DNA from 4 places in the Planococcus alpniumensis genome. Region 3 is predicted to be linked to each of the others. Evidence: riboswitches for the same ligand, from Rfam matches in the RefSeq annotation. Region 3 holds a riboswitch; each other region holds the start of a gene.
The links. Region 3 has a riboswitch for thiamine pyrophosphate ahead of tenA (thiaminase II). Riboswitches for the same ligand answer to the same signal wherever they lie in the genome.

Region 1 (7,990 bases), 660 kb from region 3:
TATATAGCTGTTGTCGCTGAAGATTGCTCCATTCCACATAATCCCGGTCAACGATGGTGAGTTTTCCTATCCCTGCTCTAACCAGCATTTCTGCACTGCCGGCACCTAATGCTCCTGCACCGACAATTAAAACATGCTTCTTCTTTAATTTCTTTTGTCCCGCTATCCCAATCGGTTCGAAAAGTTCCTGTCGTGAGTATCTTTCGTTCACTTGTGGCTCATCTCTTCCACCGGACTACTCGGCGTAGCATATCGCCTTATCGGTATACGTCCAGCCTCATACCCGAGTCTTCCTGCTTGGATTGAAAGCTTCATTGCAAGAGCCATTTTTATGGGATCTTTCGCCCCGGATACTGCCGTGTTCAATAAGACTCCTGCTGCCCCCAATTCCATTGCAATGGCCGCATCAGAAGGTGTTCCAATCCCTGCATCGACAATGACAGGAACAGTTGTCTGTTCAATAATATATGATAAGTTTAAACGGTTGATGATTCCCTGACCCGAGCCAATGGGAGAGGCGCCAGGCATAATAGCATGACAACCTAATTCTTCAAGCCGTCTTGCGAGCAACACATCATCCGATGTATATGGTAAAACGGTAAATCCTTCTTTTAACAGTTCTTCAGATGCTTTCAGTGTTTCAATAGGATCGGGCAGCAAAGTTTTTTCACAGCCGATAACTTCCACTTTTATCATGTCACAAAGACCCGATGCTCGAGCTAATTTCGCAATTCGGACTGCTTCCTCAGCACTCTTTGCTCCCGCTGTGTTGGGCAGTAACGAGTATTTTGCCAAATCCAACTTTTCAAGGAGGTTGGGTTGGCTGGCTTCAAAAATATTCATTCTCCGAACGGAAAAAGTTAAAATCTCAGTACCCGAAACATCAATCGCTGCTTTTTGGGTATCAAAGTCAGGATACTTTCCCGTTCCCAGCAATAATCGGGAAGAATACTCAAAATTATTTATTCTCAACATGTTATCCGCCTCCTACAAAATGAACTAATTCGATTTTATCTCCTTGAGAAAGAAGAGTTTCATTATGTTTTGCTTTCTCCAGTATTTCATTGTTTCTTTCAACAATTATAACTTTCTGATTCAATTCAAAATACTGCAACAGATCCACTATAGTTGTTGTTCCATTTGGTACGTCCACTTGGGTTCCATTTACTGTTAACTTCATTTACTCCACCTCTTGACGTTTCTATTTAAGATTTTTCGATTTACATGAAATGGGGTTATATCAATGGAAGGGCGGGTTCCCACAATTAGCTCGGCCATCACCTTCCCAGTAATTGGAGATAGTAAAATCCCATTCCTGAAATGCCCAGTCGCGATGTACAGTCCTTGATAAGCTGGGTGTTCACCTAAATAAGGCAGCCCATCAGCAGTCTGTGGCCGAATCCCAGCCCACGCCCTTTCCCATTCGGCTGTAACTATAGAAGGGACGAGACTTTCAGCCTTCTTAACCAATGAGGAAAGCCCTTCTAAAGTGACTTGTTGGTTAAAGGTATAAGGTATGACTGTTGCTCCTACGACAATTCGTCCACCTTCTTTCGGGACAAGATAACAGCCTTCTGAAAAAACAGGTCCGGCCAATAGGGGTGTTTCCGACTTTACAGAAAAGCATTCTCCCTTTACCGGATAAGCTTCCAGGGACAACCCTGTAGCCTTCAATAATTTTTCGCTCCAAGCTCCTCCAGTCACCACCACTTTGTTGCTGAAAAAATCCCCCTCACTAGTGGCTACACCTGTCACTTTTCCTTCAGAGAAATAAAAAGAAGAAACTTCTACATGTTCTTTCAATACCGAGCCGAGTTCAGATGCAGATTTGATAAATCCCCATGTTAATCGAGATGCTGCTACTTGCCCGTCTCGTTCAAGATACATACCTCCCATGATTTCCTTTGTTAATGAAGGCTCTCTATTCCTTGTTTCCTCGACTGTGAGCAGTTGCGCGCCCTCCCCGTTCTTCTCATAGATTCGGGCATCCCTTACTTGGTTGGTTTGTTGCGTTTCAGTTAAAGCAACTTTTAAAATGCCCTGATTTTTTAATTCAATATCAATTCCACTGAGCATCTTCAATTCTTCAGCAATTCCACTAAACATCGCCCTGCTCTTCTTTGCCAACTGAAAAAGCGGACCTACACCATCAAATTCCACTTGTGCACCCAACATCCCAGCCGCAGCTCCAGACGCTTTACTCGCAAAACGATCTTTTTCCAAAAGCAAAACCTTTAATCCTTCTTTTGCCAAGTTATATGCGATGGCGCCACCATTCACTCCGCCACCCACTACAATGGCATCATATGTTTTGTTCACTAACCTTCCTCCAAACTGTTACGAATATCCTCATTCCTTTGTCAAAGACGTCCGATACGACTGTACGGTCTTTAAAGGATCTGCGTCTTCCAACACCCCCGACATCACAGCAATCCCCTTCGCTCCAGCTTTAACTACTTCGGGCGTAAGGTCCGGAGTAATTCCACCAATGGCAATCACTGGTATATCGACTGACTCAACTATGATTCTCAGGTGTTCAATTCCTCTAGGGGATAGACCTGGCTTCGATTGTGTCGGATAGATATGGCCAAAAAATAAGAAATCAGCTCCATTTTTTTCTGCTAGTCGTGCTTCCTCAGCGGAGTGGATAGAACACCCCGCTTTTACATGCGGAAACGTTTTTTTTACAAGTTCGACTGGCAATGAGTTTGAAGCCAGTTGAATGGAATTGATATTTGCAGCCATTGCCACATCGATACGGTCATTCATAACTATTTTTGAACGTGGTACTTTTTTATCGATCAATAGTTGGATCAATTGGTATATATCTTTAGCACTTCTCGCTTTTTCCCGCAGATGGATAAAATCTATATAAGGATGAATTTGACTAAGAATGTCTGCTAGTTCCTCGGCCCTTTGATTGCCCGTAGAGATTAGATGCAGTTCCCCTGTTTTCATCTTTGCCTCCTTTATAGGTGCCTTGAAATTCAACGCCTGATAACAACGCTACTAAATAAAAAGAACCACCCCGACGTCGGAGTGGTTTTATAGTATCCCTAATAGAAACAGCATACAGTAACCACTTCCCTACGCTAGTCTCAACTAGATCAGGTTCAAAGGGTCCGGATTGTATCCGTCTCAGTCTAATGGACTCCCCTAGTGCTTTAATTATTCAGTTTTTTAGTATATCTACAAACAGCCTAACACCTCTAGAAATATTTATCTAGTCATTATAAGAACTATGATACCATATAAGTTAACATTTATTGAAATAAGGTTAACACAATTGAGGGAGGATAAAATGACAGAATCTAATTTCAAATTGAGAATGATGATTATTACAGCTTTATTTGCAGCAATCATCGGAATACTGGCACAGGTGACAATCCCACTGCCTTTAGTCCCGATCACAGGACAAACACTTGCAATCGGTTTGGCTGCAACAATTTTAGGGGCCAAATGCGGAACTTTATCTGTTGTAGTTTATTTGGGGTTGGGTGCAATTGGCATCCCTGTTTTTGCTCAAATGTCAGGTGGGCTCGGTAGCTTATTCGGACCGACCGGCGGATATCTAGTCGGTTTTATTCCGACCGCTTTCAGTATTGGTTATTATCTCGAAAAAACGAGCTTTACGTTTATCAATGCCATAATTGCCAATGTCATCGGTATGTTTATGGTATTGACTGTGGGAACTGCCTGGTTGAAGATTTTCGCCAATCTTTCGTGGACCGGAGCATTAATGGGTGGATTTGTCCCTTTCATTTTAGTCGGTCTTATTAAAGCTGGGCTTGCCGCTTGGATTGCAATCTCAGTAAGAAATCGTTTGAAATCCGCTGGTCTTTTATATTTAGAAGACAAAAAAGCACTTTAGGTTAGCTATTGTAATCCTTAATAAGAATACAACATACATAAAAAGAGAAAGAAGAAGGGTTTTGTTCCGACTCTTCTTTCCCTTTCTGTTTATGCTACTACTGATAAGTGATGAAATGTAAATCAAAAATATTTATAAATAGAAGACTGGCTATTTTTTGAAAGCAACTTAATTTGTCATTAGGTTACTTCGAATCAAAAGAAAACAACAACTTGCTAAAATGAAGTATCATCAAGGAATTGCGAGAATTTGCTAACGAATGAATGCCAATTCTCTCTCAGCGAGGGCATCCTTTAACCATTGAGGGTGCATTCTCAGTAAGTCTTTCGGTAAGTTTTGTGGTTCAAAAAACTTTATTTCTAGTGACTCGGAAGAATTACAACGCAGGTCGCCGCCAGTGATTTCAGCAAGAAAACAAGTTGTGATAAAATGTACTACTCGGCCATTTGGATAAGCAAATACCTGCGAGTCAGGATCAGAGTACACCCCAATTAGCTTTATAATTTTTACATCTAAATTAGTTTCCTCCTTCACCTCTCTGATAGCTGCTTCAGAAACTGTTTCGCCTATTTCTATATGTCCTGAAGGAATACCCCATAACTTTACATCTGACCTTTTCTGCAACAAAACCTGTTTTTCCTCGTTTAAGATAATAACTGCAACGCCAGCTGTTAAATCATCAATTCTTCTCATCCTTTCAACCTCCTTAAAATAATAAAAAGGCCCGAAGAGAAAGAATTCAACGCATACCAAATACGTTGAACCTTTCCCCTCGGACCTTTTATGTCAATAGGTGCCTTTTACATATAGCAAAAGATGCAGCCCTCGGTCACTGACCTATCTACTTTAGATAGCGGAACCCTAGCTGCAATTTTCCAGTTCAGTTTTAGTATACAGCTTAGACTTTGAAGATAAAAGATATTATTTTCCTAAATATTCTTAATTTTAAGGGTTTCACTTCCCAAGTTCAGTGGGAGTGATCGAAATCGATCTTCGAGAGAAGCACTCCTTTTGATTCGTGGCCACCATCAACGTGACTTCATCTAAAATATACCTTGTATTAAGAACATGCTAACCGTTCGTAAAAGTACACTTCTACGAATAAAAAGAGGAGGAACTTTAAATGAAGTTCCTCCTTTCAATATATTTTGAAATACTATGCCCTTAATATGTCGGCTCTAAAGCCTTATCTTATAAGCTTTTGAATGTATCATTTTTTCTAGCAAGTTCAACTTTTCTTCTTCTTCATATTAAGTCAATGGAATCAGGGATTTGAATGTAACTTACTTAGACTTATGTTACATTCAGATTCACTAATTTTTCCTAGGGTTCTGAAATTCCATTAGCAACCATTAACAAGAATATGAAGCCCGACAATACTAAGAAGAAAACGCCGTTTGCAAGTACACTAAAGAGAATAATCGGTATCTTTTTTGTTCTGATCCCCAAAAACATAGCGACCAAAAAACCAATGTCGATTAATAAATACAACACAATACTGATCCATAAATTCGTATTGGGAAACTGTCTGAAAATCAGCAGAATCGCTAATGCAACAACAGGCAAAATCATGGTTAGAATAATTGGTTTTGCTTCGTTCTGACCTTCTTGAACTTGAGTTCTCATGCTTTCACCTCCGGTTCCTTTCCTTTTGTAGAAACCACTTTGAATGTAACTTAATTGCTAATAAGTTACATTCAGATTGCTATAACTTAATAAAATCTGAGTACTGGATATCGAACCTCTTGATTAGTGTTTCTTCTAACTCAGTCAAATATCGATCCACTGCTTTCAGTAAAATATCGGTGGTTATCGTCTCTTCATGTTTAAATTCTTGCCAAATCGAAAAGAGATGCCACTTATTTTCGCTTTCTTTAATAAATGCTAAGATTGGTCCTTCTCTTTCATCATGCTCCATTGTGAAGTAATAAAAGTTGGCGATTGCATTTGAATCTTTCACCCGCCATTCTTTCAAATGGACTCCTAATTCAAGTAGCGCAAGAGCAGGATCTCTAAAGAAGCAAGAATGATCAATTGAAATATTCAATTCTCCCTCTACATTGGGCGCACTTACACACCAATAAAATACGATCGTATTTTATTGGTGTCGTGCTCCACTTTTACAAGTGGTTTAAAATTCGCTGCACTCATGTATTAGTTAAGGTCAAAATCTATTAAAAGAGAGAAGTAGGAAGGAAGAAAAGAGCATAAGGAAAACATGATATCACTTGTCGTGATATATCAGGCAGAGCCTGATGTTTTAGTGATATCGTGTTTAATTAGTAATTGCACAGTTTATGCATATCTTTCAATTTGAAATTGTATAGTTTGTGCATACTGGGTCCAGTTATAAAAATGGTTACCTGATAATGTTTTTATTCTTAGCATACGCTATAAGTGTTTTGGTGGCGGTACCCGTATCAAAAAAAGCGCTCCTTGAATAAGAAGCGCTTTTCTAACTGATCAGTTTTTTGTAGACTTTGAAAAGTTTATTCTTGATCCAATCGCGATAACAATAATTGCTACTAATCCTATGATGTTAATAGTTGTTCTAGTGGTTTCACTATCAACAAATAGATTAATAAAAAATGAACCTGCTACTATCAATACAAGAAGAAAAAATAGACTTTTTTTCATAATGTCCTCCTATTAAATCCAAAATATGTTAACGTTATTTGTGAGGAAAATAGTTACATACAAGTACAGTGTAAAGGAGTACTCTAATGAAGAAAAGTCTAAAACAATTGGTTATTGCAATGTGTTTATCTTTAATTTTTACTACAGTCTTTGCTATACCAGTAGCTAGAGCAGAAAAAAACGCTGATGTTTCTGATGAACAAATTAATTCAGAAGTTGAACAAATGAAGGAAACATTAGATCCTTTATTAAAGTTAATTGACCAAATGCCGGAAGAAGTTGCTGAACAAGGCATTGACTCTGGTGTGAAATGGTTAAATCAAAATAAAGGTGATGAATTTAAAGAATATAAATTTGTGGCCGATGGCGAAAATTTAAAAACTATTGAAATAAAAGAACCTGGTCAAATATCTACAATGAGCGTTTGGTCATGTATTTCTAGTGCTGGTAAAGCTCTAGTGATCAATGCGTTACCATGGGCGAAAATTTTAAAAGTGAAGAAAGCTGCCAAATTAATGGGTGGTTTAAACTCTATGACAAAAACTATTATCACGGCATACAAACACCAAAGAAACTTAGGTCTTTCTAAAACAAGTTCAATTAAAAAAGCTGTAACTTTATCAACAAAAGCATTACCAAGTGAAACACAAAAAGCTGTTTTAGAGTTTTTTAGTTTAGGTGATGTAGTAGATAATTGTTTTTAAAGACAAACATCAACCGATTGCGATTGAACTGAACCCCAAATGGCAGACACTTTAAAAAGTGCCCCCCATTTGGGGTTCAGTTCAGTACCCTTTTGCGAGCGTTTTTTTATTACGGTATCGCGAAAGTGGTAGGTATATATTTGATGAATTTCAGGAAAGCATCCTTTTTTACATCACGTTTTGAATGTAACTTAATTCACAATAAGTTACATTCATCGCCGTTATTCTATGCCCTGATTTATTTTAGTAACTTTCAGATAAAGTTTAAATTGCTTATAAATCTGTTCAATATTTTCATTAGATCTGAGTTCAGCATCACGTTCAATGCCATGAACTAGGGCTTTTAGTAAATCGTTAAGCTGGCACTTATTTATAAAAATTCTTTCAGTTTTTAAATCATCACCTTTTACATAAATGGTTAGGGTCACATTTCTTTCATCGATTAATTCAAATTCCCATCTGTATTCAATCGGTTCATCCAACATAATAAAGTCGATTTTCTTCCTCGGAAATGGAGCCAGATTCGGGACTATCTGATAAACAGCATTCAGTAATTCTTCTAAAGGATTATTGAGGAGGTAGGAACAGAGAAACTCAAAATTGTGACTGCCAATACAAATGTGTCCTGATGCCCAGCCATTATCGAGGTGTTTATACTGGAACTTAACGTTATGTGACATTAACTTTTCCTCCTCCTTTGCTTTAAATTCTCTTAATTTAATAAAGCGAATGTAACTTAACTGCACATAAGTTACATTCAGTTCCTAGCGTTTCCTTG
Region 2 (7,990 bases), 230 kb from region 3:
GCGTATTCCTTCACTAGCTTCAACTTAAATTCTTCGCTATATTTCGCCATATAAAAACACCCCAAAAGTTAGATTTGAACTCTAACTTTTGGGGTGCACTACCCCCTGCGCTGGTTTTTAAAAAGTGTGGAAGAAGTCTGTAATCTACAACGAATCAAAAAGGCGATCAACTTTTCTACAATAGAAAATCAATGGATTATCTTAGTATTTGGAGAAGAGTTCGCTCGTAAGCCCTTCTGCTCAATAATGCTGCGCATTACTTCGCAAAGATAAGGTCTCCCGTAGATCGACCTTATCTTTCCAGTGGAGCAGCGTAAGCGACGAGACGACCGAGACCCCGCAAGGAATGAATGGGCGAAGCTTGGCTGAGCACATTCATTTGCGATGCTCGAACGCAGTGAGAGTTGAGCAACGTTTTCAGTGACGAGGAGGCTCGATTCCCGCCCCACGGAAAGCGAGCGATAAGCTTCGGAAAATACGACTTCTTACCTTTCTCGACAAGTTGAAAACCAGCGCCCCTGCGCTGGTTTTTCTATGTATTTCGAATTTCGTGTTAAAATGGAGTCATTACATACATAGGAGGCTCTACCATGATCGAAAAATTGATCGAACGCCTGATTCGCTACGCCAAAATCGATACGCAATCCGATTTTGAAAATGACGCAACTCCCTCTACACCTGGGCAATGGGATTTACTCGCTGAATTGGAAAAAGAAATGAAGAACATTGGCTTAGAGGAAGTCGAAGTGGACGATCACGGCTATTTATTCGGCACTTTGCCGGCGAACACTGAAGAACAGCGCCCTGTCATCGGCTTTCTGGCACATGTCGACACAGCCACCGACTTCACCGGAAAAGGCGTCAACCCGCAGCGCATCGAAGATTACGATGGGAAAGACATTTCATTAAACGACAAAGTGACGATGAAAACGGCTGATTTCCCGGCCTTGCAGAATTACATCGGCCATACTTTGATCACGACAGACGGTACGACTTTGCTCGGTGCCGACAACAAAGCAGGAATTGCCGAAATCATGACTGCAATGGAATATTTGATCGAACACCCTGAAATCGAGCACGGCAAAATTCGCGTTGGCTTCACGCCGGATGAGGAAATTGGCCGCGGCCCGCATAAATTCGATGTCGACCGTTTCGGCGCCGATTATGCGTACACGATGGACGGTGGACCGCTTGGCGAGCTTCAATACGAAAGCTTTAATGCCGCGAGCGCGAAATTGACAGTCCACGGGACAAGCGTCCATCCCGGTTCCGCAAAAGACAAGATGGTCAACGCCATTACGGTCGCAACGCGCTTCCAGGCTGAAATGCCATCTAATGAAGTACCTGAGAAAACGGAAGGCTATGAAGGCTTTATCCACTTGAACAATTTCAACGGTTCCGTCGAACAAGCGGTGCTTCAGTATATTGTGCGCGATTTCGATAAAGACAAATTCAAAGCGAAAAAACGCCATATGGAAAAAGTCGCGGCTGAATTGCAAGAAGAGTTCGGGAAAGAAGCAATCGAACTCGAGCTTGAAGACCAGTACTATAATATGCGCGAGAAAATCGAGCCGGTAATGGAAATCGTCGACCAGGCCGAACAAGCGATGAAAACACTGGGCCTATCACCCGACATCATCCCGGTACGCGGCGGCACGGACGGATCCCAATTATCTTATATGGGCTTGCCGACGCCGAACATCTTCACAGGCGGCGAAAACTATCACGGCAAATTCGAGTTCATCTCCGCTGAAAACATGGAAAAAGCGACTCAAGTGATTGTGGAAGTCGCAAAAATCGCAAAATAACCGGTTTCCTCTATCAATTTCCTGGGAAATCTTTTCAGCACGATTCAATACAAAAAAAGCAGCGGCACAATGCCACTGCTTTTTTTAGGTTTCATACAGTTTTAAGGTTGTGTTAACAGCGCGTCAATTTTTTGGCCTTCATCCAAATACTGTTCGAGTAGTTCTTCTAGTTTCTCTTGTTCATCAATTCCGGTCAAATCCACTCCGTACCAAGCTTGCAATTGCTCTCTCGTTAGCCGGTATTGTTCCACGCCTGCCCCTGTGTCGAAGTCAAATTGGACCCACTCGACATTGTCGATCAACGTAAACAAATACGTCGCATTATGGGCCGCTGTTTCCTTATCCGATGGTGTGGCCTCTTCCCAATCGTAAGAGGCGGTGATTCCGTAAGGCTGTTGTTTCGTCTCCAATTCAAAGCCTGTAAGATGCTCTGCACCCGGCAGCCGGTTAAGGGTGTTGAGGACGGCACTGTTATTCCCGACCGCCGCCCCTTCATACTCGAAGAGGTCTGGTTCCTCTGCTGCAAACAACGGGCTGCATGCGCTCATAACCAACAGCGCAGTGGATAGCAGCACAGCCTTAGCAAATGTTTTTCTCAATTCAAGCCCTCCTCTAAGAAAGGTTTCTATACACTGGCTCCGCTATTTCAAAATTCGATGCGGTCGATTTTTGCGCCAGTCGATTCGACGCCTTTCATGTATTTGATGCGTTTCTGGACAGCAGTTTCGTTCACTTGCTCATCGGCATGGTATGAAGAACGCACCATTGGGCCGGCCTCGCAATGCTTGAAACCTTTTGCCAATGCGATATCCTTCAATTCCTGGAACTCGTCCGGATGGTAGTAACGAACGACATCCAAATGCTTCAATGTCGGCTGCAAATATTGTCCAATCGTCATGATATCGACTTTGTGAGCCAATAAATCATCCATCGCTTCAATAATCTCTTCTTTCGTTTCTCCGAGCCCGACCATGATGCTCGATTTGGTCGGCACATGCGGCGCGATTTCCTTGACCCGCAATAGCAATTCCAGTGAACGGTCGTAAGTCGCTCTCGCACGGACCCGTTTGGTCAGGCGGCGCACTGTTTCAATATTATGGTTGAAAATATCTGGTTCGCTGCTCATCAACATATGCAGGCTTTCGTAATCGCCTTTCATATCAGACGGCAAGATTTCGACGGTGGTCTCCGGCATTTTCCGGTGGATGGCGCGGACGGTTTCCGCAAAGACTGCAGCTCCGCCATCTTTCAAATCATCGCGGGCGACTGCTGTAACGACCACATGCTTCAAGTTCATGATTTCCGTCGATTCCGCTACGCGCTCCGGCTCGCCCCAATCCAGTTCGTTCGGCAACCCCGTCTTGACGGCGCAGAACCGGCACGCTCTTGTGCACGTATCCCCCAAAATCATGAAGGTCGCGGTGCGGCGTTCACTCCAGCATTCATGGATATTCGGGCATCTCGCTTCTTCACATACAGTGTTCAAGTTTTTCTCCCGCATCAATTTCTTCAGATCATTATAAGTTTCGTTCGTGTTCAATTTCACTTTCAGCCATTCGGGTTTACGTTCACGCTGCTTTGTTTTTGTCATCGCATAAGTTCCCCTTTCTCTTCTCGTCTGTGATTCCACTCTTCGCTTGCATATTTGGCTTCGAGCACGCGCACTTGTTCCAGCAGTTCAGCTGGCGGTTCAAATTTTTCCAAACGGATGCCAAGCCCCGTTTCAAATCCATCCTTGAATGCTTTCTGCACTTCTTCTAAACTTGCCGGTTGTTGCATTAGTTCGTTGATTGCAACGGCGCGTGTTCGGAAAGCTTGGCGCGCCCTTTCCTTCACCGCTTCACTCGGGTACACGAACAATTCGAACAACTGGTTTTCATCCAACTGCAGCGGAATCGAGCCGTGCTGCAAAATGATGCCTTGTTTTCTGGTCTGCGCGCTTCCTGCCGCTTTTCGACCCTCAACAGTCAATTCATGCCAAGAAGGTTCTTCAAAGCAGACCGCTGAAGATTCTTTCGAACGCTTCTTCTCCGCAGCCAGTTGTGCTTGAATCCCTAAATTGCGGTAACCTTCAAGCAAGCCTCGAGAAATGACCAAATACGCTTCTTTTACTGATTTCGGCATGGATGGATGATGTTCCGGTATCACCACGCTGTAAGTCAATTCCTGGTCATGGAGTACGGCTTTTCCGCCAGTCTGTCTCCTGACCAGGGGGATGCCCATTTGCGCGGCTTTTTCGAGATCGATGCTGCCATTCAGTTTCTGGAAAAATCCCACTGAAATTCCGGCTGGCGCCCATCCGTAGAATCGGAGTACAGGCTTCATGCCTGTATTGCGCTGCCAGTTCATTAATGCTTCGTCCATTGCCATATTGTGGGCCGGCGTGCAAAGCCCCGACTCCATATAGCCCCATGTTTCCTCCAAAATATCTCAACTCCTCTCAGCTTATGCATGACTCCAAAGCCCATAAAAAAACACCGCTTTCCCATGGGGAAGCGGTGTATGCAGGCAAAAGGAAGCATACGCACCACTTCCCTACGCTGGCATGGTCCAGATCAGGTTCAAGGGGTCCAAGCATTCGCTCGTCTCAGCCAGTCAATTCCGGCTCCCCCAGTGGTCAGCTATGTATAGTTCTAATCGAGCTTATCATTTTTTTCAAGAAATCTCAATATACTAAATAGTTTTTCCTTTAATTTTTATCCAATTTATTCAATAATATCCAAAAAAGCTTTCCCTATGCGTTTCTGCGAATAGGGAAAGTTTTGTGATTAAATTATTGTCTTGCCATTCTGTGCCAAAGCAAAGTGAATGCTGTGTTGAAGTGTACGGAAGCATTCATAGCCTGACAGGTCTACGCCCGCTTCTGTTATCATTATGCTGGTATGCGGCGAAATGCCGGCTAGCACCGTCTTTGTGCCGATCAAATTCGCAGCAGAACCTAATTTTTCGATCAGCATCGCCGCGTGCTGATTGAAGCTCTCATTGAGTCCAGTCAAATCGAGCAGCAAGTAGCGCGCTTTGTATTTCGGTAAATTTTCAAGCGTTTTGATCAATAACTCTTCGGCACGCGCTTCATCGTAACGCCCAAGAAGCGGAACGACGACAATATCTTCCAGCACTGGAATAAGCGGAGAAGAGATTTCACTGATCATGTCATGAAGATCCGCTGTCTTTTCATCCACCAACTGTTCAAGTTCGCGGATTTTCTCCGATTCCTTGCGGCGTGCCAGCGTATGGATGTTCTTTTCAATCGTCTCGTCTGACGGGAAATAGCGAATCAGGCATTCATCATGCCCTTCGATTTGCGAGTGGACCACTTCATACCAAACGCTGCGGTCCAGAAGCGAGCTGAAGATTCCTGCATAATGGGCCGGCAAAAAACTGCCGCCAGTCTTTTTTCCTTGTGCCAGGTTGATCTGATATTCCCAGCTATTTTTCAGCGTCACTTCTAAAGTTCCGGCTGCCATATCTAAGTTGTGGATAGAGGCCACACCCCAGCCAGCTGAAGCGTATGTATTGGTGATGAGTTCAGATGCTTTCAATACTGAGATACCACCCATTTTATGAAAATACTCACCGACTACTTGGCCTTGGCGAAATCCTGTCGACTCCAAAACTACCGCTGCTGCTTCCTCACCCGAAATTTCCTCAATGGAATCAAAGAACATCTTCATAGCAGTAGAGGTCCAAAACAGAACTGCATTCTGCCCTTCAAATAGGAAGCGCCCTTGCGAAAGGTCCCACTCAAAATTCAGGCCGCCCACATTTATTTTCGCTTGTTGGGTCATTGTATAGCCATCCCCATTAATTAGTCCTACCCATTAATCATACGCCAGCCTGTTTGCACCAGCAAGCTCTAATGTTTTAAAGCACTTCAATTAAGGAATAGATAAAGAAGAACGCTAAAGGAGAGGTGCTAACCATGGCAGAAAAAGAACGTTTCAATGAAAAGGAACGCAAATCAAGCGACGGTGCTCCAATGGACAATCCTGAGCAAGTAAAAACCGATAAAGAAACGATGACAGAAATGCATGAAGAAGAAATGAACGTGGACTCCATTCCGTTGGAAGACTTAAAGCAGGACATGCAAGACGAAAAAAATCCGCGTGATACAAAAGATGATTCAGCTAGCGAGGAAAAAAACCCTGACTGACTCTACCTGTGGGCATCTCGCCCGCAGTTTCTTTGACAAATGATATTACCGCAAAGGAGAGATTTGAATGGCACAAGAGCAACTGAAACAGCAAGCATTGAAAATCTTGGAAGACAGCATGATTGGGACTTTGGCAACGATCAAAGACGAGAAGCCGCATTCCCGGTATATGACGTTTTTCAATGACGAGTTTACTTTGTATACAGCTACAAGCAAGCAGACACAAAAAGTAGATGAATTGGAGAAAAATCCAAACGCCCATATCTTGCTCGGCTACGAAGGGGAAGGCGTCGGCGATAGCTTCCTCGAAATCGAAGGTCAGATGTCGCTGCGGGATGACCGCGAAATGATCGACAAAGTGTGGAACGAACACTTGACCGGCTGGTTCGACGGCCCAGAAGACCCGAACTTGATCATCCTGGCAATTACGCCAACGCGTGTCCGTTTGATGAACCGCAAAGGCAAAGACCCCCAAACAATCGAATTATAAAAAAAGCCTCCGATAGCGGAGGCTTTTTACGTGCGCAACAGATCACGCAATCCTTCTTTATTAAATAGAAGATCTTGCAAATTATATTCATCCAATACCGACAAATAGGCATGCAACGCTTTGCCAAGAACGCCGCGCAATCCGCAGATTGGGGAAATCGGGCAAGTATTGGTCTCTGGATTGAAACATTCTACCAAGTGGAAATCTTCTTCCATTTGGCGGACGACCTTTCCGACATTGATATTCTCAGGACGGTCCGCCAATCGGATACCGCCTCCCCTGCCCCTCACCGTTTCGATAAATCCCGCTTTGCCGAGTTCAAACGTCACTTTCATCAAATGGTTTTTAGATATATGATAAGCATCGGAAATTTCCTGTATAGTTGTCAATTTGCCGTCTTCTTTTGTCCCCAAATAGATGAGTACGCGCAATGAATAATCCGTATACATCGTTAATCTCATTGGTTTCACCTTCCCTGAACGTCCATTATACGCGCCGCCATAATTTCTGAAAAGGAAACGCATCTGCAGAATCGGGGCTTTTTCAGCCCATTATTGCATGTGTGACTTTTCTGTGAAATGAAATGTGTCTAAATTTTAAAGATGTATTTTAAATATATCTTTAAAATTCCTTTCGGTTTATAGTGGGATTATAGAAAACAAAAGGAGAGATTGACTATGTTATCCGAACAAACAAGAACCATCGTCAAATCCACCGCCCCTGTATTAGCTGAACACGGAAAAACCATCACAACCGTCTTTTACAGCAATATGTTCGAAGCGCATCCGGAACTCTTAAATATCTTTAACCAAGCAAACCAAAAACAAGGCCGCCAACAAGCGGCGCTTGCCAATACGGTGTATGCAGCTGCAGTGCACATCGATAATCTCGAAGCGATCCTTCCAGCAGTTGTCCAGATCGCCAACAAACACGTCAGCCTTGGCGTTAAAGCTGAACATTACCCAATCGTCGGTGAATATTTGCTGAAAGCAATCAAAGAAGTGCTTGGCGATGCGGCAACAGATGAGGTCATCAATGCCTGGGCAGAAGCATATGGCGTCATTGCCGATGTCTTTATCAGTATCGAAAACGGCATGTACGAAAAATCCGAAACCCAGGAAAACGGCTGGAGCTTCTTCAAAGACTTCACGATTGCGCGCAAAGTGAAAGAAAGTGAAAACATCACTTCGTTCTATTTAAAACCGGCTGATGGCAACAATGTGCCAAGCTATAAAGCTGGCCAATACATCACGCTCCGCCTTGCGATCCCTGGAGAAGAGTTCCTCTTCAACCGCCAATACAGCTTGTCCCAAGCATCACGTCCCGATGAGTTCCGCATTTCCGTCAAACGCGAAGCCGATAATGACCCGAACGGCCTGGTATCCGTCTACCTGCACGAAAACATGAACGAAGGCGAGCGTCTTGAAGTTAGTGCTCCTGCAGGTGAATTTGTGCTCGACGCAAAACGCGAGACGCCTGTCGCTTTCGTCAGCGGCGGTGTCGGCATTACCCCAATGATGAGTATGTTCGAAACGGTTG
Region 3 (7,990 bases):
CCTGTGCTATTGAAGAAATAACGGCGATGCCCGATACGCCTGCACGCCAGACCATTTCAGCGTTGCCCGGTTCGATGCCGCCGATGCCGATGACGGGTACGTGCGGATATTGAGCTTTCACTTTAATGATTTCAGCGACACCCGCCGGTAGTTTCGCATCGCTTTTTGTGCGCGTGCCAAATACCGGCCCCATTCCGAGATAGGTAGCGCCGCACGTCAGCGCTTCGTTCGCTTCTTTGACTGAATGCACTGAAACGCCAAGAGCCATCGACGCGCCGATTTGTTTTCTCACCTGTCCACAGTCCATATCGTCTTGCCCGATATGGATGCCGTCCGCTTCGATCGTGCAGGCGAGTTCAACATCGTCATTGATGAACAGCGGCACATCGTACTCACGGCATAGTCCTTTGCATTTTGCAGCGAACTCCACAAGCGCATCGCCCGTTAATGCGCCACTCCCTTTTTCGCGCAGCTGGAAATGGGTGATGCCGCCTTGAAGCGCTTCTTCAAGCAACACGAGCGGCTCTTTAGTACCGGCGTTTGTCGTACCCATTAGAAAATAAATCGCTGGATTCCCGAACAAGATGAACCACTTCCTTTTCGATAGATTCTTTGTACGCCGCATGATGCGTCGGGCCATGGCCATGGCCGATGTTAAGCGGATACGCGAGTGCTGCCTGGATAAATTCCTTGGCCGTGAAAAAGGCTTCTTCTACTGGCTTGCCTTTGCCGAGTTCAGCTGTCAATGCTGCTGAAAAAGTACAGCCTGTGCCATGCGTTTGTTCTGTTTGGAGACGCTCCGCGCGTAGCAAGATCACCATGCCTTGCTGATCTAGATAAAAGTCTTCTGCAACGTCAGGGTCACTGCTATGGCCGCCTTTGATGACCACAGCTTCCGCACCGAGCGATAAAATCGCTTCCGCCGCCTTTCTGCGTGACGCATCGTCTGTAATGTCTATGCCGCTCAATGCTTCCGCTTCCGGGATGTTCGGCGTAATGATGGCAGCGAGCGGGACGAGCATTGTCTTGATTGCTTCGACCGCTTCCTGCTGCAATAAAGAAGCACCGCCTTTTGCGATCATGACAGGATCAATAACAAGGCGCTCCCAGCCATAGCGCTTGATGCCTTGTGCCGTTTCTTCGATGATACCGGCATCAAACAGCATGCCGGTCTTGAGCGCACGGATGTCGAAATCTGTCCCGATTGCATCGAGCTGCTCTTTGACCGCTTGCCGGTCCATCGGGTAAATACCGTGAACGCCCTGCGTGTTTTGGGCGGTCACCGCCGTTACTGCAGAACAGCCGAATGCGCCGAGTTCCTGGAATGTTTTCAAATCCGCCTGTATCCCCGCTCCACCGCCTGAATCAGATCCTGCGATCGTCAATACTTGCGCTTTAGCGTCCATAAAGTGCCGCCTCCTGTCGTTTCGATAGCTCGTCCAAAAAGGCCATTTGGAAAGTTCCCGGGTTCAAGGCGATTTTCGATGCACGGCTTCCTGCATTCGCATAAATCTGCAAACCATATGCAAGCGCATCAAGCGGGGTAGATTCTTCGTCCGTTAAAAATGCCGCAAGCACCGCACTGAGCAAACAACCCATTCCAGTAACCGACGCCATCAACGGGTCTCCGCCTGTGATGTGCTCGGTCCGTTCGCCGTCTGTTACCAAATCGTTTGTGCCTGTTACCGCGACAATTATTTGATATTCATCAGCCACTTGTTTAGCGATTGTCTCCAAATCTCCTTGGCCTTCTCCAGCATCGACACCGCGCGCTTGCCAGTCGGCTCCTGCGATAGCCGCGAGTTCGCCAGCATTGCAGCGGATTAGCGTGATATCCAGTTCCGTCAGCAATCGTTTTACGGCTTGCAAACGATAAGCTGTCGCGCCGGCACCGACCGGATCCAACACAATCGGGATGCCTTTTTCCATGGCGGCGCGTCCTGCGATGAGCATGCTTTCAAAAGAGCGTTCTGTGATCGTGCCAATGTTGAGTGACAGGGCATCGGCGTGTCCTGTGAGTTCGGCCACTTCCTGTTGTTCGTCGCCCATGACCGGCGAGACGCCGAGTGCGAGCAAGCCATTTGCCTGAAAATTCGAGACGACGTGATTGGTGATGCAGTGAATCAATGGTTTTCGTGCGCGCAATTCCCTAAGCATGGTGGACACTCTCCTTTTTCGCGGGCAGTTCCCAAGTTTCCATCGTCCATGCCTGCTGCCAGAACTGCCATTCGTAATAGCTGCTTCTCATAAAGCGCGTTTTCAATTCCTTGCGCCGCTCTTCCGGCAAGCCCTCAGCTAAATGGTCCATCCGATTGATCTGTTCATTGACCAGTTCCCCGAACCATTCGGAGCCGTATGTGCCGATCCATTTCTGATAAATCGGTTCTTCCGGCGTCGCCGTCTTCAAACGTTCGCCGATTTCGTAATAAAGCCAATAACACGGAAGCAAGGCCGCGAGCACATCTGCAAGATCGCCTTCTGCGGAGCGGTACATATGCGAAACGTATGCATAGGCATGCGGCGAGGGTTCGAATAGCTTCCAATCTTCCTCAGTCACCCCAAGCAATTCCATAAACGATTCATGAAGCGCGAGTTCCGCGGCGCAAGTCTGTTCAGCGTGATGCGCAAATGACTGCGTCGTTTTCAAATCTTTCGCTTTCACTGCGCCCAGTGATTGCACTTTCGCGAAATGGGTCAGGTAATAAGCGTCTTGCATGACGTAGAATTTAAAAACATCGAGCGGTAAATCGCCTTTCGCGATGCCTTTTACAAATGGGTGTTCAAAACTGGCGTCCCATAAATCTGCACATTCCAACCGGACTTCTTTACAAAATGTCATGTCGCTCTCTCCTTTTTTGGGCAAAATAAAACACCGCTTCCCAGGTAAGGAAGCGGCGATAAAGGTCAGCTGAAGAAATTGGAGAAATGCTCACAATTCGCCCACTTCCCTACGCTGGTATAATCCAGATCAGGTTCAAAGGGTCCGGACTCTTGTCCGTCTCAGCCAACATGGCTCCCCTAGTGGAATAGCGATATTTTTTTATTGTCGGCAATAGAATACCATAGCTGGCTTCCGAATTCAAAACTTTTTGAATTTGGGATTGCAAGAGTCTAATTGTTTAATTAGAATTAGCTTGCCCGGTTCGTCTGCCAGCTATCCGCAGCCACGCTTGGTGTTGAGCTTTCGCAGTAAGCCAATGAATTGGCGAAAGGCAGTTGAGCCAATTCATTTGCGACGCATCTGCTTTTGCAGATGTGGGAGCAAGGTTGTGTGTTCATGTCCCAATCTAGTGGAGTATGCGAAGTTTGCCATCTTCTGGCTTCGCTTCACCCTTAAGCGCGTGGCTGCTTTTACAATTCATTGGAATTTCGAATGTGCAAGTAAGTGTCTTTGAAAAGTTCGTCCACTTTGGTTCTATCGCTTAGTTGGATTGGTGAGTTCGTGGTCGTGTATAGGACGGGTCAGTCATAGTCGGAATTTGTCCGGTTCAAGACTTCCCTAAAATATTGCTGCATTTCACCTTTGCCTTGGAATTTAAATGGCAACTGTAACGCTACCTCTTCACATAATTCCCTGTATTCTTGTGATTTGGTCAGCGCAGGGCCATTGTAAAGATAAATTAATTGGATAATTTTATCCTCAGGTTGCAGTGTATATGACCTTTCAATCATCTTTTCTCCGAGTTCGTATTGATCTTCTCCGTAATTTCCAGCAGCTATCAGGGCGGACAAATCAAAAAACTCGGGAAATAGTGAAATCATATAGCCAAACGTCCATAAAAATTCCCGATCATCCGGAAATGTCACCTGTCCAAAATGAGCCAGTTCAGAAAATAATTTTTCGCATTCCGTGATGCCGTGCGCATCCAAGCCATCATCTCCAAGTACACCCGCTTCCACGATTAAATACCAACAAAGAAACCCTAACCGGATGACCACTTTCAAATCTTCAGGACGCTTTTCCCATTCGATGACCATCAGCGTTAATGCTTCTGCATACTTTTCCTCTACTTCAAGAGCATCAATGGCTTCCCAGCGATAATCCATCCCCATAATTTTCCCTCGTTTCGCATAAACCAGCTTCTTTGCAGACTATCTCTGTTTGAAGCTTTTTTCCAAGTATACATCAAGCCAAGTAATTCTAACTGCTGTGAAAAGCAACCTGACTCCAGAGCCAAGTGGCTTTTAATCTGTTTTGAACCTTGTGGCACGCGCCAAAGTAACTTGTCGTGATAACAAAATAGCTCTTAATCGCTGAAATTAATCAAGAAATGCCCACATCCCCTACCTCATCGCCGGGTAGCGCAGATGGATGAGACGGTAAAGGTTTTGGACTACTGCTTTTCCTACAGCGTAAGTTGGGATGACCAAGATCATGCCGATGAGGCCGGCCAAGTTGCCCCCGATATACAACAGGAAAATGATGGTTACCGGATGCCCCGATAGTTTCTTACCCATGATATTGGGCGAGATGAGATTGCTTTCGACTTGCTGGATGATAATAATGGCGATCAGCACCCATAAGCCGAGGATTGGTTCCTGGAAGAATGCCACGACAATCGCCGGGACGGCCCCGATAATCGGCCCGACAAAAGGGCTGACATTTGCAAATGTCGCCACCAATGCCAGGATAATGGCATAATCCACACCAAGGATCAGGTACGTGATATAGCTCAGCACCCCGACGAATAAACTGACGGTCGCCTGCCCTTGAATATAGGCACTGAGGTTTTCGTCCATATCATGAAGGATTTTGGCGCCTTCAGTCCGTGAATCCTGCGGCAATAATTTGAGGAAGCTAGCCGGCAATTTATCGCCGTCTTTCAATAAAAAGAACAGGACAAACGGCACGACGATAAGTGAAGTCAAGGCGCTGACGAGCACACCGGTAAAACTCAGGATATTCGAACCGATGCCCGTCAGTGCGTTCCGGAAATTCGCGGCTATGGCGTCCGGATTCAAGCCAGGCAGAAAATCCTGTTCTTGAATATAGCTCCACCATTGACTGGATAAGGCCCTATTCGATTGATTTTGAACTTCTCTTACGATCGACGGAAAGTTTTCGGTCAAGGATTGGATCTGCCGGAAAATCAGCGGGCCAATCCATAAGGAAAAGCCGACGAGCAGCGCCAGGAAAACGAAGAAAATCACCAGAATGGCCACGACACGGGGCATCTTCCTGGATAATAGCTTGACGATTGGCCTAAAGATATAAAACAGGATTCCCCCGATGATGATAATCGGCATCAAGGTAGAAAACGCAACACCGACTGGATAAAACACAAAAGGCACACGCACTGCCAAGTTAATGATGGCAAAGATCAAAAGCGTGCTGAGCAAGAACCGAAACCATTTTGTTTTGGGCATGTTCATTCCCCTTTCGTCTGTCTGAACCATAGTTTGCGCTGGCAGCCGCTCCACTTACTGTAGATCCGAGGGTAGAAATTGTTTCCAGTTCCATCTATTCGGTTTTCATCAACATCCTTTCCCCTCTTTGAGTTCCACTTTAGTACTCGTAAAGTACAAGAGTAGAGTGTTTTTCTTCTATATAAATTGCCGCATCAAGGGCTATTTTTTTAATGGCCATCCGATAAAGCGCAAAATCTGCTCAATTTAAATTGATTGATTTCAAAAAAGAGCCTTCAACAGAAGGCCCTTTATCATTCTTCGACATATTCAATCTGATAATCCCCGTACTCATCAATCACGACGGTGTAGAGTCGCCGGTGGTCGATCGTTCCCGTTTCACCGTCTGCTTCATGGTAATTGAACACCGCGCCTGCTTCAACATACGCGCGGTTGCCTTCGATTTCCACGGAGCTGACTTCCGGGACGACTGAATCGAACACGCGGCCATCTGCTGAATACTCTTGCACGACGCTGTCTACCGCTTCAACTGCCTGGCTTCCCGGCACTAAATAGGAAGAATAATAATTCAGTTCCCCATCATTCATCGAATATGGCAGCAAGTCATAATAGGCTTCGATGAAACTCGACAACAGCGCTTCGTCAAAATAGGCATCTTTTACGGATGGTTCGACCAATTCCGACTCAGGAAGCGGATCTGGATTTGAGGCCCAGCCATCTAACATGTCCTTTTTCAAATAAAGCGGAATTGCATAGCCGATTTCGGGGTTGTCTTCAAGCATGACCGAATTGATGCCGAGCACTTTTCCAGAGCTTGCGTCCAGAAGCGGCCCACCGCTTGAGCCTTGTTTGATCAAAGCATTCATTTCATACAAATCCGTGTAGACGAAGACTTCCGAGAAATCAACTCCGGTCTCGGTAATTTCCCCTTCAGTCGCTGTATTGGCTGCATTCTCAGGACTGCCGATCGCGATGACCGGCGCCCCGACATCAACCGGTTCCGTTTCCTGCTCCAGCGGCTCTTTTCCTGCGAGGTCTTCTACACGAACGAGCGCCAAATCTTCATCGAGCGACATGCCGATCACTTTGCCAGCGAACTCTTGCCCGTCGCTATTGACGAGTGCGATAAACGTCGCGTCGCGTACAACGTGGGCATTGGTCAAAATATCCCCTCGATCGTTGTATAAAAAGCCAGACCCTTGCTCAAAATCGGTATAAATCGTATAGACATGCGTTTTGGCATTGGCAATCATGACTGCATTTTCCTGCGCTGACGTATCGACCGGTGAATCGCCCTGTTCTGTTTCTGCCTCCGGCGGCGCTTGAGTATCCGTTCCTCCACAAGCTGTGAGGACCATCGCCGCAAAGAACACCATCAGCCATTGCATCATCTGCTTTTCCATCGTCTCAACCCGCTTCCGTTATTGTGAGTTCATTATAGCAACCCCCAAATCAAAAAGAAAAGGCTTGGAACCCTTATTTCGATAAGTTTCCTCATTAAACTTTTCGTTTTCAGAAAAAAAACTGAGAGAGCATTTGCTCCCTCAGCCTTTTTAAGTTTCAGTTATCTTCTATTTCTCACTAATTGCCCTCTGTTGGTGACCACTGTGTAATTGCCGAGCTCTTTTACTTGTAGTGTAAAGCTCGAACCATTTTTGCTGCCTTTCATGACTTGCCATCTGTCGCGCTTGTCGATATGTGCCCCGAACTGGACTCTGACGCTTGCATCAGTAGCAAATCTCAACTGCACTGTATCGTCAAACTTCATGTTCAGTTCAGTACCTGAAGCATTCAATACTGCGATATCGAACTGTCCAGTCAAAGCCGGCCAGAAGCCAACTTGCTTGGCATCATCCGCCTCAAAGGAAAGTGTCATGCCTTCAGGCGTTTTTTGTGCCAATTGCTTCAAGTTATTCGGAGTCAAAGTCAAAATCATATCTTCCAGTTCCACGCGTAAATTCTTGTTGCTGTTCAGCACTTGCGTGAACGTATCTTCCGTGAAATGGATATCCAGCATCCCGTTGTCATCAAAGGCCGCTGCTTTGACAATCGCTGAGAACTTGGTGTATTCCGGTTCTGCTTGCTGCTGGCCTGGTACTTCAGGCTTGCCTAATGTAATTTGTGCCAGAAGCGGATCATGGTCGGATGCTCGTCCGTGCTGTTCCATGAACATCGAGTTGATGTGGACCATATCCAGTTCTGTACGGTCCGCCAAATTATTCGTTACAAGCAAGTGATCCAACACTTGTGTATTGCCTTGGTAATAATAAGAGAAACGGTCATCTTCCGGCACATCATTGACTTTATTTGTCAAGATGTCGCCTTGGAGAGCTTCAAGTGCCGGTGTGAATTCGAAATCGTTCATATCGCCTGTAACGACGACATTCAGTTCAGGGTTCTTCTCAAGTCCTTGTTCGATAAATCCGTTGATAGCATGCGCCAATTCAATGCGTTCAACTTCCGATTTGAATTCCGGCGGCTGGTTTTGGCCAAACAAGCCCTGGTCTCCACCTTTTGAATTCAAATGCGTTGCGATGACCACAATTTCTTCGCCTTGGAATTCAAATTGAGCCGCGAGTGGTTTACGCGTACCTGGCATCGGGATTGGCTGGACACGCCCTGG
Region 4 (7,990 bases), 810 kb from region 3:
GAACATCTGCTTTCTCTGTAATCGGCAAGGCGTCGATGTCGGCACGCAAACCGACCGTTTTCCCTGGCTTGCCGCCTTCAATAACGCCGAGCACACCTGTTTTTGCAAATCCACTAAAGAATTGAATACCGTATGCTTCGAGCTTCTCTTGGATTTTCTTCGAAGTTTCCATTTCTTCTCCGCTCAGTTCAGGCTGTTCGTGGAGATGGCGGCGAAACGCGCGAACTTCTTCAAATACCTCTTGTGCTTGTCGTTTCATAGCTGTCACCTGCTTTTCGTATTTAAGGAAATAAACCTTAATCATTCCGTTAATAGAAAGTGTACCGTACTTGTCTTATGAAATGCTACCCCCATTTTGATTTTTCTGAATATCCGTCCAAAAAAAAAAAGCCTCCGCTATAGCGAAGGCTTCTTTATAGATCGGAATCTTTTGATTCTCCAGTACGGCCGGATAGTATGGAAAGATAAATTATTCGTATAATGCGGCGAATTGATTTTTGCGCTGCTCGATAACGGTGAAAATCAAAATGTCATGCACTTCGTTGTATTTGACGCCGAGTGTTTCCAAATATTCAGCCAGTTCGGTGTACAGTTTCTCATAGATTTCCATGAATGCTGGACCGGTAAGTTCCCTGATCGTTTGCGTATAGTCATCTGCCTGTTCCGTTTCGCCTGCTTGCCTCATGACGTACAGCTCGCTCAAAGTGTGGATCACATGGCGGAATGTCCCTGTAAGATATGGCGCAGAAAAACTGTCTTCCTTTTTCGCCAAGACAAACGGCAAGGTTTTCAAAAATAAATCTGTCGAACCTTCCTGTCCGCGCCGAACCATCGTGCTGTGGACCTGGCAGAAGTATGTTTGCCAACATTGATAGCTATCACTTTTGTCCAGCTCCTGCCATTCGGCGTGACGGCGGATGTCCATGTTCTGCTTGAAATGTTCAATCGCCTGGCCAATAACGAAAGCAATCAAGGGAATGGTATCATCTCCTGATATTTCAATTCCGATGATGCTTTTGACGCCAAACGGATGATGGACGGCTTTCTTGCCGTCAAATTCATCATCGATAATTCCGTATTCAGTGAAGATCGCATGACTGAAATCTTTGCGTTCACTATAAAAGAAAAGAAGCTCAATTTTATCTTTGAAATTAAACGGTTTATAAGCTGTTTTTGCTGTTTTCACCATAGCGGGAATATCAATTTCTTGCTCCCCATCCATCAATTCAATATAGCGGATCCCTTGTTCCGTAGTTTTCAATGGTTTAACTCCTTCTCTGTATGTCCATCTTCCTTCATTTTTCAAGTCATTCCATTCTCATATGGTTAGCCTTATTATATGAAAAATCTTTTCCATATTACAAGTACATACAAGTAAGAGATTTTTCCCTTTTTCCGCAAGGTGTAAACATTTACTCTGCTAAATCTTGTTAGCGTTTCCGCTTTCATCCTTGTGAATTCCCTATCTGCTTAAATACGCCATTTGAAACGGATCAATTAGCAGCATACAATGGTTCAGCGCATCAATTAACTGCCTCAAGACGTATTTCTGTGTTTCAGCCCAACAACTCCTGCCATTTGCTTATATCCTGTAAACTTGCATAATAATCAGTTAAATTATGTCGAGAAAGAGCGGTTTTTATTTTTAGAACCGAATGAAAGCGCTTTAAAACGTAGTAGCTAAAGCCCTTCAAAGCCCTCGACTGGCAACTACAACGATTAAAAAGGAGAGATTTACATGACATCATCAAAAGGTTTAGAAGGTGTAGTCGCAACACAATCGGCGATCAGCTCGATCATCGATGATACCCTTACATACGTCGGCTACAACATCGATGACCTGGCGGACAACGCCAGCTTCGAAGAAGTGATTTACCTGTTGTGGCACCAGCGTTTGCCGAAGGCGGACGAACTAGCGGAGCTGAAACAGCAGCTTGCTGACAACATGGCAGTGCCGCAAGCGGTGCTCGACCACTTCAAGACATACGACATCAAGCACGTCCACCCAATGGCGGCACTCCGTACAGCGGTCTCTATGCTTGGCCTCTTTGACGAAGAAGCAGAAGTCATGGAAGACGCAGCGAACTACCGCAAAGCCATCAAAATCCAGGCGAAGATCTCGACGCTCGTGACGGCATTCGGCCGCATCCGCGCCGGCAAAGAACCGATCCAACCGAAAACGGATTACAGCTTCGCGGCAAACTTCCTGTACATGCTGTCTGGCGAAGAGCCAAAAGACATCGAAGTCGAAGCGTTCAATAAAGCGCTTGTACTTCACGCTGACCACGAACTGAACGCTTCGACGTTCACGGCGCGTGTCGCAGTTGCGACTTTGTCCGACGTCTATTCCGGCGTAACCGCTGCAATCGGCGCCTTGAAAGGCCCGCTGCACGGCGGCGCCAACGAGCAAGTCATGAAAATGCTCACAGAAATCGGCTCTGTCGACAACGTCGAGCCGGTCATCAAAGAAAAACTGGCGAACAAAGAGAAAATCATGGGCTTCGGCCACCGCGTCTACCAAAAAGGCGACCCGCGTGCAAAACATTTGCGCGAAATGTCGCAAAAGCTCACAGAGCTTCGCGGCGAATCGAAATGGTATGACATGTCCGTGAAAATCGAAGAATTGGTGACCAGCGAAAAACCGCTTCCGCCAAACGTCGATTTCTATTCGGCTTCGGTCTATCACTCGTTGAACATCGAGCATGACTTGTTCACGCCGATCTTCGCGGTATCCCGTGCGTCGGGCTGGCTCGCGCACATCCTGGAGCAATACTCGAACAACCGCTTGATCCGCCCGCGTGCGGAATACATCGGGCCTGGCATGCAAACCTACGTGCCGGTTGAAGAACGTTAATAGGAATTCCGAAAGCTTGAGCCTCACCTTTAGATAGGTGAGCAGCTCAAGCTTTTCTATTTCCACAAGCCAGTCTCATATATTTGTTTCATGTTTTTCATTGTGGCTATAATAACAGAAAAGAGTTGCACGAAAAATTGACATTAGGAGGCGCTCCCATGAACTACACAGATATCGGCTGGAAATTGCAGAACAGTTACGCTGGCCTGCCGAAAACCTTATATGCCCCGATGGAAGCCAACCCGGTTGTATCGCCAAAGCTGGTCATCGCAAACAAATCACTGGCCACAACACTTGGCCTAAATACCGAGCAGTTGTATAGCTCCGACTCGCTAGAGATTTTTGCGGGTAATCGATTCCCCGAGGGTAGCTTCCCGCTCGCCCAAGCCTATGCAGGCCATCAATTCGGCCAATTTACGATGCTCGGCGATGGCCGTGCCATCCTAATCGGCGAACAGCATACACCGGATGGCGAGATTTTCGATATCCAATTGAAAGGCGCCGGCGTCACGCCCTTTTCGAGAAGCGGAGATGGCCGCGCGGCACTCGGTCCCATGCTGCGGGAATACATTATCAGTGAAGGCATGCACGCGCTCGGGATTCCATCGAGCAGAAGCCTGGCAGTCGTATTGACAGGAGAAAAAATCCAGCGCTACTCCGCAGAGTCTGGAGCGATCCTGACACGGGTGGCTTCGAGCCATATCCGTGTCGGCACTTTTCAGTTCGCCGCGAAATATCGCTCGACTGAAGATTTAAAAGCTTTGGCGGATTACACGATCAAACGGCATTTCCCAGACATCACGGGGCCTGACCGCTACATCGAATTATTCCGCCAAACCGCGCAACAGCAAGCTTCACTCATCACGAAATGGCAGCTCGCAGGATTCGTCCACGGGGTCATGAACACGGACAATATGGCGATCAGCGGTGAAACAATCGACTACGGGCCATGCGCTTTTCTGGACCGCTACGATGAGTCCGCGGTCTTTAGCTCAATCGATGCCGGCGGCCGTTATGCTTATCGCAACCAGCCGCTCGTCGGAGGATGGAATTTAGCTCGTTTTGCGGAATCTCTGTTTCCACTGTTAAATGAGATTCCTGAAAAACAAGCCTTGGCGTCTCTCCAAGGGGCGCTCGAGGAATATGTCAGTTTGCAAAAAAACTTGTATTTGGCAGGCATGCGCGAAAAACTCGGCTTGTTTACCGAAATGCCAGAAGATGAACAACTGATAGATGCGTTGCTGGAATTGATGCAAGAAAAGCAAGCGGATTATACCAATACATTCCGTTCCTTGACTTTCGACGCAGTAGAAGAGCCCCAACTGGCAAACGATCTGGATTTCAAAGCTTGGCACAGCCGCTATAAAGCCCGCCAACAGCAAGAAGGCCGCTCAGCACACGAAATCCTGGAAATGATGAAAAGCCGGAATCCGGCTGTCATCCCGCGCAATCACCGCGTGGAAGCGGCACTCGAAGCTGCAGCGCAAGGCGATTATCAGGTAATGGAAAAACTATTGGAGATCCTCCGGAATCCATATGCCCATTCCGAAGAGCAACTGCCCTATACGGCCCCGCCACCGCCTTCAACGCCGCCATACCAGACCTATTGCGGCACATAAAGTTTAAAAATCCCCTGCCTTTTCTTCGGCAGGGGATTTTCTTGCTGGCGCTTGTCAGTTCGATCACTGGCCGTCTGTGACTTCATTAACACTGACCATTTTGACTTCGTCCATCTTGAATTGGTAATACGTATCGTTGTCGCCGATAAATTCGCGGAAATCATCCGCATCCAAACCGCTGACCGCTTGTTTCGGGGTATCAGCTTCGACGGTGCTGACCGCCTCGACGCCTGCGCCGAAATGATAAACGACGCGGAATTTTTTTGTTGATGCCATAGTTATTGGATTCCTCCTCAAATGCTTGTCTGCTTTAGGTTTACCCGATTTTTTAGGGAGTATTCACCTCAGCCATCATTTTCTCATTCTCGATGAAAATAGTAGAATCCCTTTACTTGGGAAAGTATTTGACTTACACTTTAGCCATCGGGAAAACCCGACACTTAAAACCGCATACCGTTTTTCTGCACTGGGGGTGCATATTTTGCTGAGATGAGAGCTTTCGCTCCGATCCCTTATGACTCGATCAGGTTAGGACCTGCGTGAGGAAGTGCGGTGACTTTCCGACATGACTACGAAATATGGAATAGTGGCTGCATCTTCACGGATGCGGCTTTTTTGTGCATATTTTTAGGAGGGATTCCATATGGAACCATATTCATGCGGCACCAGCCCGATCGTAGGATTTCGCTTTTCCTTACATCCGATGAGCGGAAATTTTATCAGTATCATCAAAAGTGCGTTGAAGGACACCGATACATCCCATGTCTGGATGCAAACCGACGACGTCTCCACCGTCATCCGAGGCAAACAACAGCATGTTTTCAATGTCGCGAAAGCGCTGACGCTTCATGCCGCGAAAACGAAAGAACACATTGCCCTGTCCGGCACCTTTTCAGCTGGCTGTCCAGGTGATACAGCGGGTGATGCGTATTTGGACGCCCCCGATGAACCGGCAAACGAAGACGCCAGCAAGCAATACGTTTCATCCCAATTCGCCCTTTATCCGATGAACAATCCCGATTATATGGAAGTTATCTACCGCGAAGTGGAACGTGCCAAAGAGTTCGGTGTGTGGAATGATTCCATGCATTATGCTAGCGGCATCCACGGGGATATCCATGAGGTCTTTGCTTTTTACGAAACGAGCTTTTCCAGCGCGCGCTCCGCTAAACACCCCCACCTCGTGATGACTGTATCCATGAGCATCAACAGTCCTTCACACAAAACAGGCGGTGAAGATCATGCTTAAGGAATGGAAACTGAAAGAAATTGTCCTCATGTCATTATTTGGCGTCGTGTTCGGCATTGTTTACTTGCTCTTTTTGCACATTGGCAACTTATGGGCAGGCGTCATCGGGCCGCTCGCTTATGAATGGATGTTCGGCATCTGGTTTATCGTCTCCATCATTTCGATGTATATTATCAGAAAGCCTGGCGCTGCTTTATTACCAGAAATCTTGGCCGCAGCTATCGAAGTGATGCTCGGCAATGCGATCGGCCCGAGGCTTATCCTATCAGGCATCATTCAAGGCCTCGGAGCAGAAGCAGCGTTCGCGCTGACTCGTTACCGGCATTTCCATGTTGGCATCTTGATGCTTGCAGGTGCTGGTGCTGGAGTTTTCAGTTTTGTTTACGGCTATTTCCTATCGGGCTATGCTGCATTGGATCCTTCTTTCGTCGCCTTGATGTTCACACTTCGCGTCGCAAGCGGTGCGATCATTGCCGGCATCGGCGGCAAATATATCGCCGATTCACTGCTCGCAACTGGATCACTACGGGGCTATGCTATCGCTAAGGCGGAAAAAGGCGATGTCCGTGCTTAATCCGGTTTTTCAATTAGACAACTTCAGCTTTCGCTTTCCGGAGTCAGTAGAACCGACCTTACGCCATATTACGCTCGCAATCCATGCGCAAGAACGGGTGGTCATTACAGGGCCAAGTGGATGCGGAAAGTCCACGCTTCTCTATGTGCTGAACCGGCTGTACCCGCATAATTGCGATGGCCAAGTTTCTGGCACCGTCAGGATCTTCGGGCGTACATCACAAGAATACGAACCTGGTGAAGCCAACCGGAAAGTCGCAACGGTTTTTCAAGATCCCGACAGCCAATTTTGCATGCCGACGGTCGAAGAAGAACTGGCGTTCACTCTGGAGAATCTTCAAGTGCCCCGGGAAGAGATGCCAAAACGCATCGACCGGATTTTGCGCATGACGGGCCTGGACGATATTCGCCATGGTTCCATTCAAACCTTCTCAGGCGGGATGAAACAACGCATCGCCACAGCTTGCGCCTTGATTATGGAGCCTGACTGTTTGTTGCTCGATGAACCTCTCGCCCATCTCGACCCGTTGACGGCGAAAGAGTTTGTCGCTTGGTTGGATCAATTGCAACAGGAAAACGGTCTTGCAATCGTCGCCGTCGAGCATAAATTAGAGCTATGGGGAGAATTTTTCGAACGGGAGATCAGCCTTTCGGAAAACGGCGCCATACAGAAAGACCAAGCCTACACCAGAAGGAATGCTCCTTTCCTGCCGAAGCGTGAGACGGCCAAACAGCCAAAAGTCTTGTTTGAGGCAAGGGATCTATCCATTACACGAGCTTCAAAAGCTTTGCTGCGCGGTGCCAGCCTGCAGCTTTATGCGGGTGAAGTGATGATCATTGCAGGACCGAACGGAAGCGGGAAATCGACTTTGCTGAAAGCCTTATGCGGCATCATGAAACACGATAGCGGGACGATTTCAGGAGAGTTTGCCGGATTTGTCCCACAATCGCCCGAGCAGCTGTTTCTGTCGAAGACTGTAGAAGAGGAATTATCGTATTCCGGAAATTCCTCTCCTCATGATGTGAAAGATCTTCTCGAGGCACTTGCCTTGGATCCTATTGCTCAAGCCCATCCTTTTTCCGTGAGCCATGGCCAAAAGCGCCGTGTGGCCATCGGCGCGATGCTAGCAGACCGTCGCCAAGTTTTGTTGCTAGATGAACCGACGGCAGGGCAAGACCTCAACGCATTGATGGAGCTCCATCACCAAATCACTTGCCGGGCGCAAGACGGCTGCGCGTTGGTTGTGGTGACGCACGATATGAATTTTGCCTTGAGCATTGCGGATACGATCTGCCTAATGAAAGACGGCAGATTATCCGCTCCTCTTGAACCACAAGAGCTTTTTTCAAGCCCTGTCCTGCTGGCAGAGCACCGTTTATATTGGCCGGAAAAGGAGGAATCCTATGCGCCGTCTTTTACATGAAATGAACCCCAGCTTGAAATTTCTTGCTGTCACTGCATGTATGCTGGCGCTCGCGTTTTTTTTCAATCCTTGGACGCCACTGATGTTTTTCCTAGGCATCGTATTGGTACAATTGCTGTTTAGCCAAACCAATTGGAAACTTTGGTCACTTGTTATGCTGCCTTTTGTGATCGGCGCATTCGGTTATTTCTGGACTACCTTGGTGTTCGGTGAGTCTGGTGATGGGACTGTGTTATGGACAATCGGCATGATCGAAATAACCGCTCAAAAT

Region 1: another riboswitch for thiamine pyrophosphate. It lies ahead of tenI (thiazole tautomerase TenI); the one in region 3 lies ahead of tenA (thiaminase II).
Region 2: another riboswitch for thiamine pyrophosphate. It lies ahead of lipM (octanoyltransferase LipM); the one in region 3 lies ahead of tenA (thiaminase II).
Region 4: another riboswitch for thiamine pyrophosphate. It lies ahead of G3255_RS09465 (YkoF family thiamine/hydroxymethylpyrimidine-binding protein); the one in region 3 lies ahead of tenA (thiaminase II).

Annotation. Positions count from the first base shown of each region.
Region 1 covers NZ_JAAMTH010000001.1:3,316,907-3,324,896, forward strand. The annotation lists gene G3255_RS16785 (MoeB/ThiF family adenylyltransferase) at 1-211, opposite strand, end outside; gene G3255_RS16790 (thiazole synthase) at 208-975, opposite strand; gene thiS (sulfur carrier protein ThiS) at 977-1,180, opposite strand; gene thiO (glycine oxidase ThiO) at 1,177-2,319, opposite strand; gene tenI (thiazole tautomerase TenI) at 2,350-2,958, opposite strand; TPP riboswitch at 3,068-3,168, opposite strand; gene G3255_RS16810 (biotin transporter BioY) at 3,302-3,871, shown strand; gene G3255_RS16815 (NUDIX domain-containing protein) at 4,124-4,564, opposite strand; gene G3255_RS16820 (hypothetical protein) at 5,195-5,497, opposite strand; gene G3255_RS16825 (DUF7878 domain-containing protein) at 5,577-5,963, opposite strand; gene G3255_RS16830 (hypothetical protein) at 6,335-6,508, opposite strand; gene G3255_RS16835 (hypothetical protein) at 6,595-7,212, shown strand; gene G3255_RS16840 (hypothetical protein) at 7,434-7,892, opposite strand.
Region 2 covers NZ_JAAMTH010000001.1:2,885,968-2,893,957, forward strand. The annotation lists gene G3255_RS14575 (helix-turn-helix domain-containing protein) at 1-50, opposite strand, end outside; gene pepT (peptidase T) at 591-1,808, shown strand; gene G3255_RS14585 (DUF4825 domain-containing protein) at 1,910-2,407, opposite strand; gene lipA (lipoyl synthase) at 2,455-3,399, opposite strand; gene lipM (octanoyltransferase LipM) at 3,396-4,235, opposite strand; TPP riboswitch at 4,324-4,430, opposite strand; gene G3255_RS14600 (STAS domain-containing protein) at 4,577-5,596, opposite strand; gene G3255_RS14605 (YczO family protein) at 5,731-5,961, shown strand; gene G3255_RS14610 (pyridoxamine 5'-phosphate oxidase family protein) at 6,029-6,451, shown strand; gene G3255_RS14615 (RrF2 family transcriptional regulator) at 6,478-6,912, opposite strand; gene hmpA (NO-inducible flavohemoprotein) at 7,129-7,990, shown strand, end outside.
Region 3 covers NZ_JAAMTH010000001.1:2,655,514-2,663,503, forward strand. The annotation lists gene thiE (thiamine phosphate synthase) at 1-553, opposite strand, end outside; gene thiD (bifunctional hydroxymethylpyrimidine kinase/phosphomethylpyrimidine kinase) at 528-1,406, opposite strand; gene thiM (hydroxyethylthiazole kinase) at 1,396-2,157, opposite strand; gene tenA (thiaminase II) at 2,150-2,839, opposite strand; TPP riboswitch at 2,929-3,030, opposite strand; gene G3255_RS13585 (hypothetical protein) at 3,463-4,053, opposite strand; gene G3255_RS13590 (AI-2E family transporter) at 4,285-5,367, opposite strand; gene G3255_RS13595 (S1C family serine protease) at 5,661-6,770, opposite strand; gene G3255_RS13600 (DUF8508 domain-containing protein) at 6,932-7,990, opposite strand, start outside.
Region 4 covers NZ_JAAMTH010000001.1:1,844,199-1,852,188, forward strand. The annotation lists gene G3255_RS09440 (M20 metallopeptidase family protein) at 1-259, opposite strand, end outside; gene G3255_RS09445 (hypothetical protein) at 470-1,261, opposite strand; gene citZ (citrate synthase) at 1,739-2,854, shown strand; gene G3255_RS09455 (protein adenylyltransferase SelO) at 3,013-4,473, shown strand; gene G3255_RS09460 (hypothetical protein) at 4,537-4,749, opposite strand; TPP riboswitch at 4,932-5,036, shown strand; gene G3255_RS09465 (YkoF family thiamine/hydroxymethylpyrimidine-binding protein) at 5,117-5,722, shown strand; gene G3255_RS09470 (ECF transporter S component) at 5,715-6,296, shown strand; gene G3255_RS09475 (ABC transporter ATP-binding protein) at 6,283-7,719, shown strand; gene G3255_RS09480 (energy-coupling factor transporter transmembrane component T family protein) at 7,700-7,990, shown strand, end outside.